One region of the Pantoea phytobeneficialis genome, then DNA from elsewhere that is predicted to be linked to it. Evidence: predicted binding sites of a transcription regulator. Region 1 holds the regulator's gene; each other region holds the start of a gene.
The links. Region 1 encodes LexA, which represses DNA repair genes until DNA is damaged. Its sites were predicted from a motif close to TNCTGTATGTACATACAGNA; they were not measured.
Positions count from the first base shown of each region.

Region 2: a site for LexA is predicted at 1,599-1,618, ahead of uvrB (excinuclease ABC subunit UvrB). Genes of this name have one in related genera too.
Region 3: a site for LexA is predicted at 3,071-3,090, ahead of CTZ24_RS08665 (metal-dependent hydrolase). Genes of this name have one in related genera too.
Region 4: a site for LexA is predicted at 1,786-1,805, ahead of CTZ24_RS06745 (DNA translocase FtsK 4TM domain-containing protein). Genes of this name have one in related genera too.

Region 1 is NZ_CP024636.1:347,557-352,128, forward strand. Features, by position in the region: gene plsB (glycerol-3-phosphate 1-O-acyltransferase PlsB) at 1-1,805, opposite strand, end outside; gene CTZ24_RS01545 (diacylglycerol kinase) at 1,929-2,297, shown strand; gene lexA (transcriptional repressor LexA) at 2,403-3,017, shown strand; gene dinF (MATE family efflux transporter DinF) at 3,108-4,433, shown strand.
Region 2 is NZ_CP024636.1:1,307,945-1,312,516, forward strand. Features, by position in the region: partial or broken gene CTZ24_RS06000 (transposase) at 1-53, shown strand, start outside; gene CTZ24_RS06005 (ABC transporter ATP-binding protein) at 85-801, opposite strand; gene uvrB (excinuclease ABC subunit UvrB) at 1,697-3,718, shown strand; gene CTZ24_RS06015 (gluconeogenesis factor YvcK family protein) at 3,790-4,572, opposite strand, start outside.
Region 3 is NZ_CP024636.1:1,858,832-1,863,403, forward strand. Features, by position in the region: gene osmE (osmotically-inducible lipoprotein OsmE) at 1-265, shown strand, start outside; gene CTZ24_RS08655 (DUF6515 family protein) at 319-690, opposite strand; gene CTZ24_RS08660 (L-cystine transporter) at 919-2,310, opposite strand; gene CTZ24_RS08665 (metal-dependent hydrolase) at 2,463-3,053, opposite strand; gene kduD (2-dehydro-3-deoxy-D-gluconate 5-dehydrogenase KduD) at 3,186-3,947, opposite strand; gene kduI (5-dehydro-4-deoxy-D-glucuronate isomerase) at 3,965-4,572, opposite strand, start outside.
Region 4 is NZ_CP024636.1:1,464,043-1,468,614, reverse strand. Features, by position in the region: gene CTZ24_RS06745 (DNA translocase FtsK 4TM domain-containing protein) at 1-1,724, opposite strand, end outside; gene lrp (leucine-responsive transcriptional regulator Lrp) at 1,844-2,338, opposite strand; gene trxB (thioredoxin-disulfide reductase) at 2,862-3,827, shown strand; gene cydD (heme ABC transporter permease/ATP-binding protein CydD) at 3,973-4,572, shown strand, end outside.

The DNA.
Region 1 (4,572 bases):
TCACGCGGCAGGATGATGATGTCACCGATATTATCTTGCTCAGTCTCGAACTTATTCATGCCCATCGCGTGATCCAGCAGGGCTTCAGCGCTGAGATTCGGCACCGTGGCTTCCGGTGAGTAGGGCACATTGCGCAGCAATTGGGTGTAACACTCCAGTTGCTCAATGAGCTGCTCGCGGGTCAGCGAACGCTGACGAGAAGCCAGTAACGCGGTGACGCACAGGTTCATGGCATTGGCGGCACCCGCATCGTTAATCCGCACCATCAGGCGGTTAGCGATGTCATTCACTGCGGGGTTCATCCACGCCTGACGCTGCGGCTCGATCGGATCAATCGCCTCGCGCCATTCCGGCACATGTTTGTTCAGATAGTTCACCAACGGCAGGGGTTCACCGAAGTTCACATAACCCTGGCCAAGATTGCGCAGCTTACGCAGGCCGCGCACCATCTGCATAAAGCCTTCTTTTTCTTTCGCTGCACCACGCAGTTCTTTGGCATAGGTGCCGACTTCCATCACATGTTCGTAGCCAATATAAATCGGCACGAAGGTGATGGGACGGCTACCGCCGCGTAGCAATGCCTGCAATGTCATCGACAGCGTGCCGGTTTTTGGTTCCAGCAAGCGGCCAGTACGTGAGCGCCCGCCTTCCACAAAGTATTCAACCGAATAACCGCGATTAAACAACTCGCCCAGATATTCACGGAAGACCGTAGAGTAAAGCTTGTTGCCCTTGAAGGTGCGGCGAATAAAGAACGCGCCAAGGCGACGGAAAATCGGCCCGGCGGGCCAGAAATTCAGGTTGATACCTGCGGCGATGTGCGGCGGCACCAGTCCCTGATGATAGAGAACGTAGGAAAGCAGCAAGTAATCCATGTGGCTACGATGGCAGGGGACATAAACGATCTCATGTCCATCCTGTGCCAACTGGCGCACTCGCTCGCCACCATTCACGTTGATCCCCTGATAGAGACGACTCCACATCCAGCCCATCACGCGATCGGTGACGCGGATAGCTTCATACGAGAAGTCGGCAGCAATCTCTTCCATCAATTCGACGGCGTTTTGCTGTGCTTTCTCGTGGGAAATCTTTTTGCTGCGCGCCTCGTCTTCCACCGCTTTTTCAATCGCTTTCGATTGCAGCAGCTTATTAAACAGATCCTGGCGGGCGGGCAAGCGCGGGCCAATCGCAGCCAGACGCTGGCGGGCGAAGTGGATCCGCGCCACGCGTGCCAGTTTCTGGGCTATCGACTTATCCGTACCGTGTTCGGTCGCCATCTGGCGCAGTGAAACGGTCGGCGAAAAGCGCACAAAGCTATCGCGACCATGCCAGAGAATGGCGAAGAATTTCTGCACACCGTTCAGAATACGCAGGTGAGGGGTGGATTCCCCCTGAACTTCACGTCCTGGTGCACGTCCAAACATCACCGATACTGGCAGCATCTGTACATCCAGTTCCGGGTTGCTGCGGTGCAGATCAAGGTAGTCATGGAACAGCTTTACGGACTCCAGATTCGGCACGAAATACGGGAAAACACGCGGTCCATCGTGGATAAACACATGTCGCGGCAGCAATGAGCCGTCAATTTCCAGCGGTGCGAGCGGATCGGGCAGATCGTGTTTCAGACACTGCGAACGCAGTGTGAGGAGATCGGCCTTGGAATCATAAGGCAGTACATACAGGATAGGCCGCGTCGGATCCAGTCCATGCTCGGACACGGGATCGGCGGGAATGGCCTTACTCTTTACCAAAATGGAGAGTGGTAAATTCAATAATTTATAATAAAGTTTACGCCAACCTGACATAGACAACTTCAAGCCTCTTGTTAGCAAAGCGCGGCAAGCATACCAGAATGCGCCGCGAAAATCTGTGGCTGCACCACTCCGGCTGCCCAGACTGACGTCAAAACGAGTAAAGGGTTCAACGACATGGCAAATAACGTCACCGGTTTTCTCAGGATAGTGAAAGCAGCCGGTTATTCCTGGCAGGGATTGCGCGCTGCCTGGACACATGAAGCAGCGTTTCGCCAGGAAGCTATTGCCGCATTAGTGGCAATTATAGTGGCGTGCTGGCTGGATGTTGATGCGATTTCCCGCGTACTCATGATTGGTTCCGTAGTGCTGGTGGTCATTGTTGAGATCCTGAATAGCGCCATTGAAGCCGTGGTCGACCGCATTGGTCAGGAACGCCATCCGCTGGCTGGACGCGCGAAAGACATGGGATCGGCCGCCGTGTTGCTGGCTATTTTACTGGCGCTGTTTGTCTGGATCGCGCTGCTTTGGTCACATTTGCGATAAGGATTCCGGATTCATCAACTCGCTGATTTTTCCCTCAGTTTTGGTTTCCATTTCACCAATACCTGTATATACTCACAGCGACTGTATAAACAACCAGGGGGCGGGATGAAAGCGTTAACCAGCAGGCAGCAACAGGTCTATGATCTGATTCGCGACCATATTAACCAGACGGGCATGCCGCCAACGCGTGCGGAAATTGCTTCGCAGCTGGGCTTCCGCTCACCTAATGCGGCAGAAGAACACCTGAAAGCATTAGCGCGTAAAGGCGTTATTGAGATCGTTTCCGGCGCTTCGCGCGGCATTCGTTTATTGATGGAAGAAGAAGCCAGTGAGGGGCTGCCATTGGTTGGCCGTGTCGCTGCGGGTGAACCTTTGCTGGCGCAGGAGCACATTGAAGCGCACTACCAGGTCGATGCTAACCTGTTCAAACCCAGCGCTGATTTCCTGCTGCGTGTCAGCGGCATGTCGATGAAAGATATCGGCATTATGGATGGCGATCTGCTGGCGGTACACAAAACACAGGAAGTGCGTAACGGCCAGGTTGTCGTCGCACGTATCGATGACGAAGTCACGGTGAAGCGCTGGAAAAAGCAGGGCGCAATTGTGCAACTGCTGCCGGAAAACAGCGACTTCCAGCCGATTGTTGTCGATACCCGCGAACAATCCCTGACGGTCGAAGGACTGGCGGTAGGCATTGTGCGTAACGGCGAGTGGCTCTGATACCTTGATTCCCCCTGCTACGGCAGCCTTCTGTGCTGCCGTGGTTTTATTCTCTGACAAGACGGTAGTGCAGCAAACCGGGACGGGCTGATGCAGCTGTTTTCCTCCTCTGACAAAGCACTCTGGCGGCTGGCGCTGCCTATGATTCTCTCCAATATCACTGTTCCGCTACTTGGCGTGGTTGATACCGCCGTCATTGGTCATCTCGATAGTCCCATTTATCTCGGCGGTGTGGCGGTTGGCACCACGGCGACCAGTTTCATCTTTATGTTGCTGCTGTTTTTACGTATGAGCACCACCGGGCTGACTGCTCAGGCATTTGGTGCTGGCAACAAAAAGGCACTGGCTCGGGCGCTTACCCAGCCTTTACTCATTGCCCTGGTGGCCGGTGTGCTGTTTATTTTGCTGCGCACGCCAGTCAGTAATCTGGCAGCGGTGCTGATGGGTGGCAGCCAGGAGGTCCAACAGCAGGCGCAATTGTTCATTCAGATTCGCTGGCTGAGCGCTCCCGCCACGCTGGCAAACCTGGTCATCCTCGGTTGGTTGTTGGGGGTGCAATATGCGCGTGCGCCAGTGGTGCTACTGGTGGTGGGGAATTTGGTCAATATCCTGTTGGATCTGGCGTTTGTGTTGGGGCTGCATTGGGGCGTAGCAGGTGCCGCAGCAGCAACGGCACTGGCTGAATATACGACACTTGCCGTCGGATTATGGATGGTGGCGCGTGTATTGAAGCTGCGCGGAATTGATTTGGCGATGCTGCGGGAGAGTTGGCGCGGTGATGCTGCTCGTCTGTTTCGCCTCAATCGCGACATTATGCTGCGCTCCTTCCTGCTACAAATCTGCTTTGCTTCCCTGACGATACTCGGTGCACGTATTGGCCCGGATGTGGTAGCGGTCAATGCGGTGCTGTTGATGTTTCTGACTTTCACCGCGTATGCACAGGATGGCTTTGCTTATGCGGTTGAAGCGTGTTCTGGTGAAGCCGTCGGTGCCAAAGATCGCAGCCGGCTATTGCTCATCTGGCATGCTGCCTGCCGTCAGGCGGGGTTGGTCGCGCTGCTGTTTGCGGCGATTTATGCGTTATTTGGCACCCATATCGTGGCCCTGCTGACTTCACTGGAGGCATTACGCGATGCGGCCGATCGCTATCTGTTATGGCAGGTGGTGATGCCGTTAGTGGGCGTGTGGTGCTACCTGTTGGATGGCATGTTTATCGGGGCAACGCGCGGCCGGGAAATGCGTAACAGCATGGCGCTGGCGGCGCTCGGTTATGGCCTGTCATTACTGACGCTTCCCTGGTTAGGTAATCATGGATTGTGGCTGGCGGTGACGGTGTTTCTGGCCGTGCGTGGAATAACGCTCTGGTTCGTCTGGCGTCGTCACTGGCGTCATGACAGCTGGTTCGCAAACAGTTAACTATGATGCTTTGAATACAGAATAATCCGTAAGTGTGCTAACCATTCCGTAATGTCTACTATAGTTATCCTTATCAGCGCGAATGAGTAGCGCTTTATGTTGGTTTTACCCGCTGGCGTTGGGTATTCCACCACTATCA
Region 2 (4,572 bases), 960 kb from region 1:
GGGTGCTGAAAACGCGGATGAAGTGGGATGAAAATTACGCAGCTACCGCTTGACGTTCAAGACGGTAGCTACGGGCAGCTCATGTCAGGTTACCGTCAGCCATTTATTGATGGTGACATCGTCCAACTGGGCCACTTTTCCCTGCGCCACGTTGCGACCACGATGCAGCAGCAGAAAATAGTCAGCCACGCGGCGGATAAAGGAGACGTGTTGCTCCAGCAGCAGAATGGTCAGGCCGTAATCGCGGTTCAGGCGGCGAATCAGATTTCCCATCTCCTCTTCCAGCCACGGCGACATGCCTTCGGTAGGTTCATCAAGGATCAGCAATTTCGGTTGTAACACCAGCGCGCGCGCTAATGCCAACTGCTGCTGCTGATCCATCGGCAGTTCTCCGCTGCGCTGGTGGCGTAATGAATAGAGCGCCGGGAACAAATCGAACACCATTTCCGGAATGGCGCGACTGCGGTCGTCATGCGCCGCCATCAGCGCAATCAGCAGGTTATCTTCCACACTCATTTGCGAGAAAATATGGCGACCTTGCGGTACGTAGCCGATACCCATGCGCGCACGTTGCTCCGCCGGTTGCAGCAATAAATCTTCAGGGGGGGAGCCATCTTCCTGCCAGGTCATCGACCCGCTATTGATCGGCAACCGTCCCATAATGCAGTTGACCAGGGTGGTTTTACCCATCCCTGGGCTACCCAGCACGCCCGTGCAGGTGCCAGGGGGCAGATCGAGGTCCACATCCCACAGGATATGGTTTTGACCGTAAAACTGATTCACCGAACGTAAACTTAGCATCTGACATTCTCCTTCCAGATAATTAGCCTGAATGCTCCCGCTCTGTGTCGTCTGGCAAACAGTCAAACACGATTCATCATTGCCACTCTCACCATCAGTGAGTTGATGCGTATGCTTATGGAGAAACCTGCAATTCCCAGGCCAGTTTGCTGATGCCATGAAAAAAAGCAGCAGCAGCGAGGCAAAATCAGGAATTAAAGTTGAGCGATGCTTAACAATTGCTGGGGGTGATAAAACGGCTGCACTTTAGCGGTGCTGAATGCTTAACGTTTCTGGTGCATCTGTGCAGTAATAAGGCAGATCGCTCAGGAATAAGTGGCCTTATTTACTGGGAATTTCGGGCTTTCAGTGACGTCAGCACGGAAAAAGAATAGTTAATGCCACGCGGGCTGTGGGAAAAATAAACATAAAAAAATTTTTTTTCGCACGCCAGGAATAGGCTTAGAAAATTATGCACAGGCGATGGCGGCGGGGCTGCCGTCAGTTATCCACTATTCCTGTGGATAACCTTGTGCATTAGAGACTGAAAACAGAGCGCAAGCGAGGAAATACGCGGCCTGGATACATTATGCTGAGAAACTGGGCTTTTTACTGATTTACAAATAAATCAGTATGTTATTTAAAATCAAGCCTGAGATTTTTCTTGTTGGTCATACAACTGCAATTTTATGACGCTCTATTGACAAATGTTAAAAGCATCACCCATCTGGGGATAACCTTGCGCAACAAGGTTTTGCCAGATGCCGCATAAATTGCACTGAAGCGAGTCGTTGCTGCTCCCTGTTATCGTGCAGGATATCTGTAAATATATCCAGTATTTTTTTCTGGCAAATTCGCCATAGCGGAGTAGAATTAGCAGCCTGCCCGCCGATATCTCCTGCAGGAACGAAAAACCATGAGTAAAGCCTTCAAACTCAACTCCGAATTTAAACCCTCAGGGGATCAGCCTGAGGCGATTCGTCGTCTGGAAGAGGGGCTGGAAGACGGTCTGGCACACCAGACGCTGTTGGGGGTAACCGGTTCGGGTAAAACCTTTACCATCGCCAATGTGATCGCCGATCTCAACCGGCCAACTATGGTGCTGGCGCCTAACAAGACCCTTGCGGCACAGCTCTACGGAGAGATGAAGGAGTTCTTTCCGGACAACGCGGTGGAGTTCTTCGTCTCCTACTACGACTACTATCAGCCTGAAGCCTATGTGCCCAGCTCCGATACCTTTATCGAAAAGGATGCCTCGGTGAATGAGCACATCGAGCAGATGCGTCTGTCTGCCACCAAGGCGTTGCTGGAGCGACGTGACGTTATCGTGGTGGCGTCGGTGTCGGCCATCTACGGTCTGGGTGACCCTGATCTCTACCTGAAAATGATGCTGCACCTGACGCGTGGCATGATCATCGATCAGCGCAGCATTCTGCGTCGTCTGGCTGAGCTGCAATATACCCGTAATGATCAGGTTTTCCAGCGCGGCACCTTCCGCGTGCGCGGTGAAGTGATCGATATCTTCCCGGCGGAGTCCGATGAGATTGCGCTGCGTGTGGAGCTGTTTGATGAAGAAGTGGAGCGGTTGTCATTGTTTGACCCGCTGACCGGTCAGGTGGTTTCGGTGGTGCCGCGTTTTACCGTCTATCCGAAAACCCACTATGTCACGCCGCGCGAACGCATCCTGCAATCAATGGAAGAGATCAAAAAGGAACTGGTGGTGCGCCGTCAGGTCCTGCTGGAGAATAATAAGCTGCTGGAAGAGCAGCGCATTACCCAGCGTACCCAGTTTGACCTCGAAATGATGAACGAACTCGGCTACTGCTCGGGTATCGAGAACTATTCACGCTACCTGTCCGGACGTGGGCCAGGCGAGCCGCCTCCGACGCTGTTCGACTACTTACCGGCAGATGGTCTGCTGGTGGTGGATGAGTCCCATGTGACCATCCCGCAGATTGGCGGGATGTATCGCGGTGACCGCGCACGTAAAGAGACGCTGGTGGAGTATGGGTTCCGCCTGCCGTCGGCGCTGGACAACCGCCCGCTCCGCTTCGAAGAGTTTGAAGCGCTGGCACCGCAGACCATTTATGTTTCGGCAACGCCGGGTAATTACGAGCTGGAGAAATCCGGTGGTGAGGTGATTGATCAGGTGGTGCGTCCGACAGGGCTGCTCGATCCGATCCTCGAAGTACGTCCGGTGACCACCCAGGTGGATGACCTGCTGTCGGAGATCCGCAAACGCGTCGAGGTCAACGAACGTGTGCTGGTGACCACCCTGACTAAACGCATGGCGGAAGATCTCACCGAATATCTGGAGGAGCACGGCGAGAAGGTGCGTTATCTGCACTCAGACATCGATACGGTGGAGCGTATGGAGATCATCCGCGACCTGCGTCTGGGGGAATTTGATGTGCTGGTGGGGATCAACCTGTTGCGTGAAGGGCTGGATATGCCGGAAGTGTCGCTGGTGGCGATTCTCGATGCCGATAAAGAGGGCTTCCTGCGTTCGGAGCGTTCTCTGATTCAGACCATTGGCCGCGCCGCACGTAACATTAACGGTAAAGCGATTCTTTACGCAGATAAGATCACCAACTCAATGGCACGCGCCATCGAGGAGACTGAGCGACGTCGTGAGAAGCAGGAGCGGTATAACGAAGCCAACGGCATCGTGCCGCAGGGACTGAACAAAAAAATCACCGATATTCTGGAGCTGGGCAAAAACGTGGTCAAAACCCGTGGCAAGGGCAAAACCGCCACGCGCAGCGCCGCTGAAGCCGAAGCCAGCTATCTGGCGCTCACCCCGCAGGCGATGCAGAAGAAGATTCACGAGCTGGAAGGACAGATGCAACAACACGCGCAGAATCTGGAGTTTGAAGAAGCGGCACGGGTGCGTGATCAGTTGCACGAACTGCGCGAGCTGTTTATCGCTGCGTCCTAATGCGCGATAAATCGCGCCGCTACGACTCTCAGCGCGGGTGAGTCGTGGCGGCGTGTTTATCACGCCTTGTTTCAAAATGCCTGGATGGCATGCTCCAGCGCCAGGCGTAACAACTGGCGGTCATGGCGATATTTGATATCCGCCGCTTCCAGCGGTTCACGGACAATTAAGCGTCCTTCCACACCGCGAATATCCGCTGCCGGGCTGACCACCACCGCATCAATCACCCGTTTGCCTATCGCTTTTTCCATAATTACCAGCTTATCCGCGACGGTCAGGCGAGCGGCTGCCGGACTGAGTTCGCGCCCAAGATTACCGATAAACACCATAGTGGCGGGGGTACGACGCAGCGCACGCGCCATCTCTTCCATCAGCAGAATTGGCATCAGACTGGTATAAAAACTGCCGGGACCGATCAGAATCAAATCGGCTTCAGCAATCGCGTCCAGTGCTTCCCGGGTGGGCACCACATTCGGATGTAGCATCAATTCCTGCGGTGCTTGTTGCATCTCATCGACGGCCGTTTCGCCGTAAACCATATTGCCTTCGCTATCCTGCGCCACCAAATCCACGGGCTGCTCTGACATCGGAATCAAGAACGCATCCACTTTCAGCAGATTACGAATGATATTGATCGCTTCCAGTGGCCGCACGCTGAGATGGTCGAGCGCTTTCAGGATCAGGTTGCCAAGATTGTGGCCGGCCAGTTCGCCGTTGCCGGTGAAACGATATTCGAACATGGCGGAACCGACGCTCGGTTCTGTGATCAACTGGTTGATACAGTTGCGCATATCGCCCCAGGCGATGCCGCCTTCTGAACGGCGGATGCGTCCGGTAGACCCACCGTTGTCGGT
Region 3 (4,572 bases), 1.5 Mb from region 1:
TCGCGCAGAGAGCTTCGTGACCAAACCTGTGGTGAAGGATGTGAAGAAAGGAATGACCCGTGATCAGGTGCGTCAGATTGCCGGGGCACCGTCTACTGAGATCACTATGGTGCATGCGCGCGGCACCTGTCAGACTTATGTGCTGGGTGAGCGCGATGGCAAAGTCCAGACTTACTTCGTCAGCTATAACGACACGGGACATGTGATGAACTACGGCTTCCAGAGCTGTAAAGAGTACGATACCGACCCGCAAGCGACGCAGTAAAGGTTGCAGAATAGCAAACGGCCCGTCAGTGACGGGCCGTTTTTGTTTGTGGCTTACAAGCCGTAGGGGCGTGGCACTTCGTTATAGCTGCCGTTGATATCGCGCTGATAGTAATGACCATCCTGCACGTAATAACGCTTGCCGTTGAAGTCGAGCACACGCATACCGGCTACCGGCTCTGACTGCGGTGGCTGCACCACAACGTAGGTATCGCCCTGACGCTGATAGTAGCTGCCATTCAACAGATAATAGGTCAGACCGCCAATCAACACCGCTGTCGCGGCATCGGGTAAGAAACGTAATGGACCTGGTCCACCCCAGTGCGGTCCAGGACCTGGGCCGGGTCCCCACGGACCTGGGTGGGCAAGGGCGATGGCTGGTGTTAATAAGGTTAACGCCAGCACGGAGGCGATAACTTTTTTCATCGGTAGTTCTCCTGCTATGACTGGTAGCAGGATTGGCTTTTCACCGGCAAAACACAAGCGGAAAGTGGCTGGTTTTTCCACTATTTACCATGCTTAACACTTTCCTGACGGTAGCGCCATGATTGCCAGAGATTGAGGAGAGGAACGCGTAGCGGCGCGATTTATCGCGCGGATTTCGGGTGTGGAACCTCGCACGATACATCGTGCCGCTACGGGATGTGCAGGTAATTAACGATGCGCCAGTTCGGCGTGGTCGTCGCTCTCCAGCACTTTTTTGTCGGTCAGGCCAAGCCAGCGGCTGGTCAGGGAGCCAGCGGTCATTGCGCCATTGACGTTGAGCGCGGTGCGGCCCATATCAATCAACGGTTCGATGGAGATCAACAGCGCGACCAGTGTTACCGGCAGGCCCATCGCGGGCAGCACGATCAAGGCGGCAAAGGTGGCACCGCCGCCCACACCGGCCACACCGGCTGAGCTGAGGGTGACGATCCCTACCAGGGTGGCAATCCACAGCGGGTCAAACGGGTTGATCCCGACAGTCGGTGCAACCATCACCGCCAGCATGGTCGGATACAGACCGGCACAACCATTCTGTCCAATGGTGGCACCAAAGGAGGCCGAGAAGCTGGCGATGGATTCCGGCACACCAAGGCGACGCGTCTGGGTTTCAACGTTCAACGGGATACTGGCGGCGCTGGAACGGCTGGTAAAAGCAAAGGTAATCACCGGCCACACTTTGCGAAAGAAACGCAGCGGATTGATGCCGTTGAAAGAGAGCAGCAGCGCGTGCACGCCAAACATAATCGCCAGGCCCAGATAAGAGGCCACAACAAAGCCACCGAGCTTAATGATGTCCTGAAGGTTAGAACCCGCGACTACTTTGGTCATCAGGGCCAGCACACCGTAGGGTGTCAGCTTCATGATCAAACGAACCAGTTTCATCACCCAGGATTGCAGGGTGTCGATTGCCACCAGCACACGTTCGCCTTTCGCTTTGTCATCTTTCAACAACTGCAACGCCGCCACGCCGAGAAACGCGGCGAAAATCACCACGCTGATGATCGAGGTCGGGCTAGCGCCGGTGAGATCGGCAAACGGATTTTTAGGGATAAAGGAGAGCAGCAGTTGTGGCACGGTCAGATCGGCCACTTTTCCGATGTAGTTGCTCTGAATCGCGTTCAGGCGCGCGGTTTCCTGCGCACCTTGCACCAGGCCATCTGCGGTTAAACCAAACAGGCCAGTGACCATCACGCCTACCAGCGCTGAAATCGCCGTAGTAAACAACAACACGCCGATGGTCAGTACGCTGATTTTGCCCAGTGAAGAGGCATTGTGCAGGCGAGCCACCGCGCTGAGGATGGAAGCGAAGACCAGCGGCATCACGATCATCTGCAACAATTGCACGTAACCGTTGCCGACAATGTTGAACCAGCCAATCGAGGCTTTCACCACCGGGCTGTTCTCACCGTATATGGCTTGCAGCGCCAGACCAAACAACACGCCGAACACCAGGCCAGTTAATACGCGTTTTGACAGGCTCCAGCGCGCGTTGCCAATGCGTGCTAATAACACCAGCAACGCGGCGAACACCACGAGATTAATAATCAGGGGAAAATCCATGCTCTACTCCAGAGATTTGCCGCGCCTCTGCATGTTCAGGCGCGGAATACAGGGTGATTCCTGAAAGGAATCCGCGCATGTTAACAGTTCATAAATGGGCAGGCTTATATCCAAATGGAATTGATTATAACTTTATCCTGATTTTTGTCTGATTATCGCGCGCTTTGACTGTTTATTATGCGGCCTACGCCATTTTGTAAGGTGTTGAACAATTGTTCAGGCCAGCCGTTTGCACCAAAAGACGGCAAGCCAGGTGGAAACCACAGCGCGTAGCCGACCAGTGCGAGGCAAAGGGCGCGCTCCAGTTGGTTGCCTTTTTGGCTGTTCAGCAGCGGCAGGCGAAAGCGCCAACGGCAGGGCCACAGCAGGGGAACGCCAGCGGGTGTCAGCATATCGGCGACAATATGGCTGAGATAGCCCAGAGTCATGCCCTGCAACACATCCGCAGGGATGGGCCAACTGGCGGGGACATTAATCTGAAACAGCCACAAGCTTACTGCCACCGCCAGCAGGCTGTGGGTAAAACCGCGATGACCAAAGGCGCGAGCGATGGGCTGGGAAAGCCACTTCAGACGTTGTCCCAGCACCGATTTGGGATGATCAATATCCGGCAGCAAACAGGTCAGCAGTGCAGCCGGCACCAGATGCCACCAGTCGGCACTGGCCATTACCGGCGTGAGCTCCGCGCGCTTGGCAAAAATAGCACTGGCAATGGCGAAAATGATGTGGCCTTCGGCCGTCATGATAAAACCTGGCTGCAAACTGTCGATGCATCCAGTATAGGGATTTATCCAGTGAATGAGAATATGTGACGCTGTAACCAGGCGTGAATTTAAGACGATACCCGCGTCAGAATGACGCGGGAAAAGAGCAGCTTAGCGCGCCAGCCAACCGCCATCCACCGCTAGCGTATAGCCGTGAACGTAATCCGATGCACTGGAAGCGAGGAACACCACTGGCCCCATCATATCGTCCGGTGCGCCCCAACGTCCGGCAGGGATACGGGCGAGGATCTCTTCACTGCGCGACTCATCATCACGGATTTGTTGCGTGTTGTTCGTCGCCATGTAACCGGGGGCAATGGCGTTGACATTGATGCCGTGCTTCGCCCATTCATTGGCCATCAGCCGTGTCAGCCCCATGACGGCGCTTTTCGATGCGGTATAGGAGGGCACGCGGATTCCACCCTGGAAAGAGAGCATCGAGGCGATGTTGATGATCTTGCCGCCATTCCCCTGCGCGATAAATTGTCGCGCCACCTGTTGAGAGAGGAAAAACAGGCTCTTGCTGTTGATATTCATCACATCGTCCCAGTCTTTTTCGCTAAAGTTCAGCGCATCCTCACGCCGGATAATCCCCGCGTTATTGACCAGAATATCAATGCGTCCCGCCAGTGCGACCGCCTGTTCCACCACCTGTGGCACGATGGAGGGGTGGCTCAGATCGGCCTGAATCGGCCAGAAACGGCGTCCCAGTGCTTCAACTTTGGCGGCGGTATCATCCGGTCCGGCGCGGTTGACACCAATAATATCGCAGCCCGCCTGTGCCAGACCGATCGCCATCCCCTGACCCAATCCAGTGTTACAACCGGTGACCAGCGCGATTTTTCCTTCAAGATGAAAAGCGTTCAGAATCATTATCTTCTCCTTAGGCACTAGCGCAGAGCGCTGACGCTGACGTGGTCCATGTCATCAAACACCTGATTTTCACCCACCATGCCCCAGATAAAGGTATAGCGTTGGGTGCCAACACCGGCATGGATTGACCAGCTTGGCGAAATCACCGCCTGCTCGTTATGTACCAACAGATGGCGGGTTTCCTGCGGCTGTCCCATCATATGAAACACCGCGCTGTCCTCAGCCATATCAAAATAGAAATAGACCTCCATGCGGCGTTCATGGGTGTGGCACGGCATGGTGTTCCACAAATTGCCGTCGTCAAGACGCGTCAGGCCCATGGTCAGCTGACAGGTTGGTAGTACATCCGGCACGATAAATTTGTTGATGGTGCGGCGGTTAGAGGTGGCGGCATCACCGAGGGTGGCTTTCACGGCATCCTCAAGGGTGATTTTTTTGTCCGGATAGTGGGTATGCGCCGGGGCGCTGTTGTAATAAAACTTCGCCGGATGACTGGCTTCGCTGCTGCGAAAAAGCACCTGTTGTGCGCCCTGGCCGACATACAACGCTTCCTGGTGACCAATTTCCCAGGTTTTGCCATCCACTTCAATCAGGCCGGGGCCGCCGATGTTTATCACCCCCAGTT
Region 4 (4,572 bases), 1.1 Mb from region 1:
GCAACCGGCTGCTGCCACTGTGCAGGTGCAGGAGCTTCAGGTTCTGGCGTGGCCGCAATGGTGAATAACGGTTCACTCGGGCTGTCATCCACCAGATCTTTCATCGGTGAGAAATCAAAGGCCGACGATGTGTCGAGATTAAATACCGGCCCGTCATCCGCTTCAGCTTCTTTTTCTGCACGGTAACGCTGTTGCTGCTGTTCAGCAAACTGACGCGCCAGTTGTGCCTGCTGCAACGCATCTTCGTCTTCCGCATCCGTGTGCCAACTTTCGCCATAACGCTGCTGCTGTTGAGACTGAAAAGCGTCACGCAATTGCGCTTCCTGTAACGCCGCAGCATCTTGAGCCGCGACAGGATCCAGCGCGGCGGTAGCCTGCTGTTCTGACTCTTTAGCTTTCTCTTCAGCCATCCGCTGTGACGGAAGCTTGATGCCATAAGAAGCCAGCTCACGGCGCGTAGGTAATTTCACCGGGTTCGGACGAGGCAGCTCCGGGCCAATACCCTGCTTAACTTGCGGATTGTAATCACGCTCCGGCACCACATCGAAAGCTGGCGTATAAGGCGCACTGGAAGCAGCAACTTTTGCCGCTCCGGCGGCCAGCGCCACACTGGCGGTGGTATTGAGCGCGGAGGGTGCCTGCGTAGCATCCTGCCAGTTCCCCATCCTCGGGCCATCGTCCTCGTCGACCGGTGAGAACGGCGAGGTTTCCGCCGGCACTTCAAAACGGTACAACGGCGGCGCGGCGGGAGTTTCAGCCACCACCGGTGTTGTCGGAGCAGGAGGAACCGTAGCCGCAGGCTGGACCGATTGCACCACCGGCTGCGGCGCTGCGGGCACAACCGCTGGCGACGTTGTCGGTTGTACTACGGGTTCCTGGCGAGCCGCTTCGCTGCTCACCGCAATCGCTGCTGCCGTAGCGGCACTGGCTTTCGCCAACAGGGGATCATCCCCAGTAGCATCAAGCGGTGCCTCATTCACCTTACGCGGTTTTGCCAGCAGCACATCATCGTCATCAGATGCAGCCGCACGCAATGCGGGTACCGCCTCATCGGCCGGCTCCTGCTCGTCCTCGTATTCATCTTCTTCCTGCCAGGGTTCATCCTGGCGGGAGCGATTGCTGGCAAATGTCAGCACGCCCATCACAACACCGCCGATTCTTTCGGCAATCGTTAACCATGACCAACCGGTGTAGAGGGTAATCCCCGCCGCCCAGACGCACAGCAGCGTTAAAGTGCCACCTGCGGAGCTGAACCAGGGTGCCATCGCGTTGCTGATCAGACTGCCGATCACACCACCGGAGGCGAAATACCAGATGTCGTCAGCGTTAAGCGCCGCCAGACCACAGGTGGTTACCACCAGCGCCAGCACGCCAATCAGGCGCAGCCCCACCGCAAAGTAATCGATGTAGTCGTGACGATCGCGCTGACGGAAAGTAATCCAGCACAAGCCAATAATGACCGGAGGAATGGCATAGGCCATCACGCCGAAGATAAACAGCAAGGTGTCGGCTAGCCATGCACCGACGCTGCCACCCAGATTGTGGATAGGCTCGTGCCAGGCCGTTTGCGACCAACTGGGATCGGAAGGGTTAAAACTGACCAAAGAAACCATCAGATAGATGGCAAACAGGGCCACAAGGATAAGCAACGCTTCAAGCAGCCGACGTCCGCTGCTCAGCGGTTGTAATGAAACGTCTTTGTCTTCTGTATATTCCTGGCTCAAGAGAACACTCCAGGTGCCTGTAAATTAAGAAGGCAACAGCGTCGGGCTGGCCCGACGCTGGTCCTGTATGAATTCACAGGAGTGTACCGAAATCCTGCACGCTTTGCACCTGCCCTGCGTTAACGGGTTTTGATCACCAGGCGATTGCTCTGTTTGACCTCTTCCATTACCACATAGGTGCGGGTGTCGTTTACGCCCGGCAGGCGTAGCAAGGTCTCACCCAACAGCTTGCGATATGCTGACATATCCGGCACACGGGTTTTCAGCAGATAGTCAAAGTCACCGGAAACGAGGTGACACTCTTGAGTTTCCTCAAGTTTTTGCACGGCGGCGTTAAATTGCTCAAACACATCTGGCGCGCCACGATTCAGAGTAATCTCAACAAATACCAGCAGCGAAGCATCGAGATAGTGCGGGTTGAGCTGTGCGGTATAGCCAAGAATGAAACCCTGACGTTCCAGGCGACGAACACGCTCAAGACACGGCGTCGGTGATAATCCAACACGTTTCGAAAGCTCGACATTGGAAATACGACCGTCTTTCTGCAATTCATTCAGAATGTTTCTGTCGATACGATCCAGATCTTTTCCGGGGCGCTTCTTATTGTCTACCATTATTATTGTCTCTCTTAATTCCTTCCCTTAACCTGCCACACCCTGAAAACATTCATTGCTCAGGGCCTTACTCGAAGTGAAGACGATAAGCCTGTGCAGTAATGCGACCATCCGTATGACGCATGTTGTCTGTCCACATCATGCGTCATTACCAATGTCAGACTGTTTAAATCTGGCGAAACAAACCAAAACAGGTATGAAATTCTGTTTTGTATCGCTAAATCTTCTTTGCTTCTGACAATGTTTTCGCAAATGCGCAGGCGATTGTCAAAGTAAAACATCCAAATTCAGTACAAGATGCCAGACAGAGTGCTGGGTTCCTGTTTTCTAATGAGATTTTTTATACAGCTGCACCACTAATTACCGAGCATTGCCCCCTTTTGGCGCAATCCGCGTGCAGAATTCCTTCTCATCGTCTACGCCGCTCGCAGCGATTGTTAACAAAATTGCTGAAGACTTTTTTTGCGGCGGCAATTTCCCTACAATCGCTAGCTATGTTGTCAGACAAAAAACTGAGGAACACATGAGTACGGCCAAACACAGTAAGCTGCTCATTCTGGGCTCCGGCCCTGCCGGTTACACCGCTGCAGTCTATGCCGCGCGCGCCAACCTGAATCCGGTATTGATTACCGGTCTGGAAAAAGGCGGTCAGCTCACCACCACCACCGAAGTGGAGAACTGGCCAGGCGACCCGCACGATCTGACAGGTCCATCGCTGATGGAACGCATGCACGAACATGCCGAAAAGTTTAATACCGAAATCATTTTCGACCATATTCACACGGTCGATTTGCAGAACCGTCCTTTCCGCCTGACCGGTGACAGCGGCGAGTACACCGCCGATGCGCTGATCATCGCGACCGGTGCTTCCGCCCGTTATCTCGGCTTGCCGTCAGAAGAAGCGTTTAAAGGTAAAGGCGTATCGGCCTGTGCAACCTGCGACGGTTTTTTCTATCGCAATCAGAAAGTCGCGGTCATCGGTGGCGGCAACACCGCCGTGGAAGAAGCGCTGTACCTGGCGAATATCGCCGCTGAGGTGCATCTGATTCACCGTCGTGATAGCTTCCGTGCCGAAAAAATCCTTATCGACCGCCTGATGGAAAAGGTACGCAACGGCAATATCGTGTTGCATACCGACCGTACGCTGGACGAAGTCGTGGGAGATCAGATGGGCGTAACCGGTCTGAAACTGTTGTCGACCAAAGGTGACGCGGCTGAATCACTGGAAGTGGCCGGCCTGTTTGTCGCTATCGGCCACAGCCCCAACACCGCCATCTTTGAAGGCCAGTTAGCCCTGGAGAATGGTTACATCAAAGTTCAGTCTGGTCTGCATGGCAATGCGACCCAGACCAGCATCCCTGGCGTGTTTGCCGCGGGCGATGTGATGGACCATATCTATCGCCAGGCAATCACCTCAGCAGGCACCGGCTGTATGGCGGCGCTGGATGCAGAGCGTTACCTGGATGGTTTGGTTAAAAACGATAAGTAACTTGTTAATAACCTGATCATATTTGCTGAAGGCGACCTGTTTTGGTCGCCTTTTTTATTACCTGCGTGCTACAGTTCATGCGCCTGACGTTGTTGGGGTTTTTGCTTCGCAACGACTTCTCTTCTGAGTAATTGAACGGCTTCGTATGAACAAATCGCGACAACAGGAACTTCTCCGCTGGCTCCGCCAGCAACGTCATCACGGTGCGCGTAGTTTGCGTCTGGTTTCTCTATTGGGATTTGCCAGCGCCCTGGTGATTATCGCCCAAGCCTGGCTGCTCGCCACGCTACTTCAAGCTCTGATTATCGCCCATCAACCTCGCACGGAACTGTTGAGCCAGTTTGCCCTGTTGCTGCTGTGTTTTGTGCTGCGTGCCGCGCTGAATTATGGTCGCGAAATGGCAGGCCAGCGCGCCGGAATGGCGATTCGCCGCGCCTTGCGTCAGCAGGTTCTGGACCGTCTGAATACGTTGGGTCCGGCATGGATTCAGGGCAAGCCCGCCGGTAGCTGGGCCACCCTGCTGCTGGAGCAAATTGAGGAGATGCAGGAATATTACGCGCGCTATCTGCCACAGATGTCGCTGGCGGTGTTTATTCCCTGCGCCATTCTGGTGGCGATCTTCCCGATTAACTGGGCAGCTGGCCTGATTTTACTGGTTACAGCACCCTTGATTCCGCTGTTTATGGCAATGGTCGGTATGGGCGCGGCCGATGCCAACCGCCGCAATTTCCTTGCGCTGGCGCGT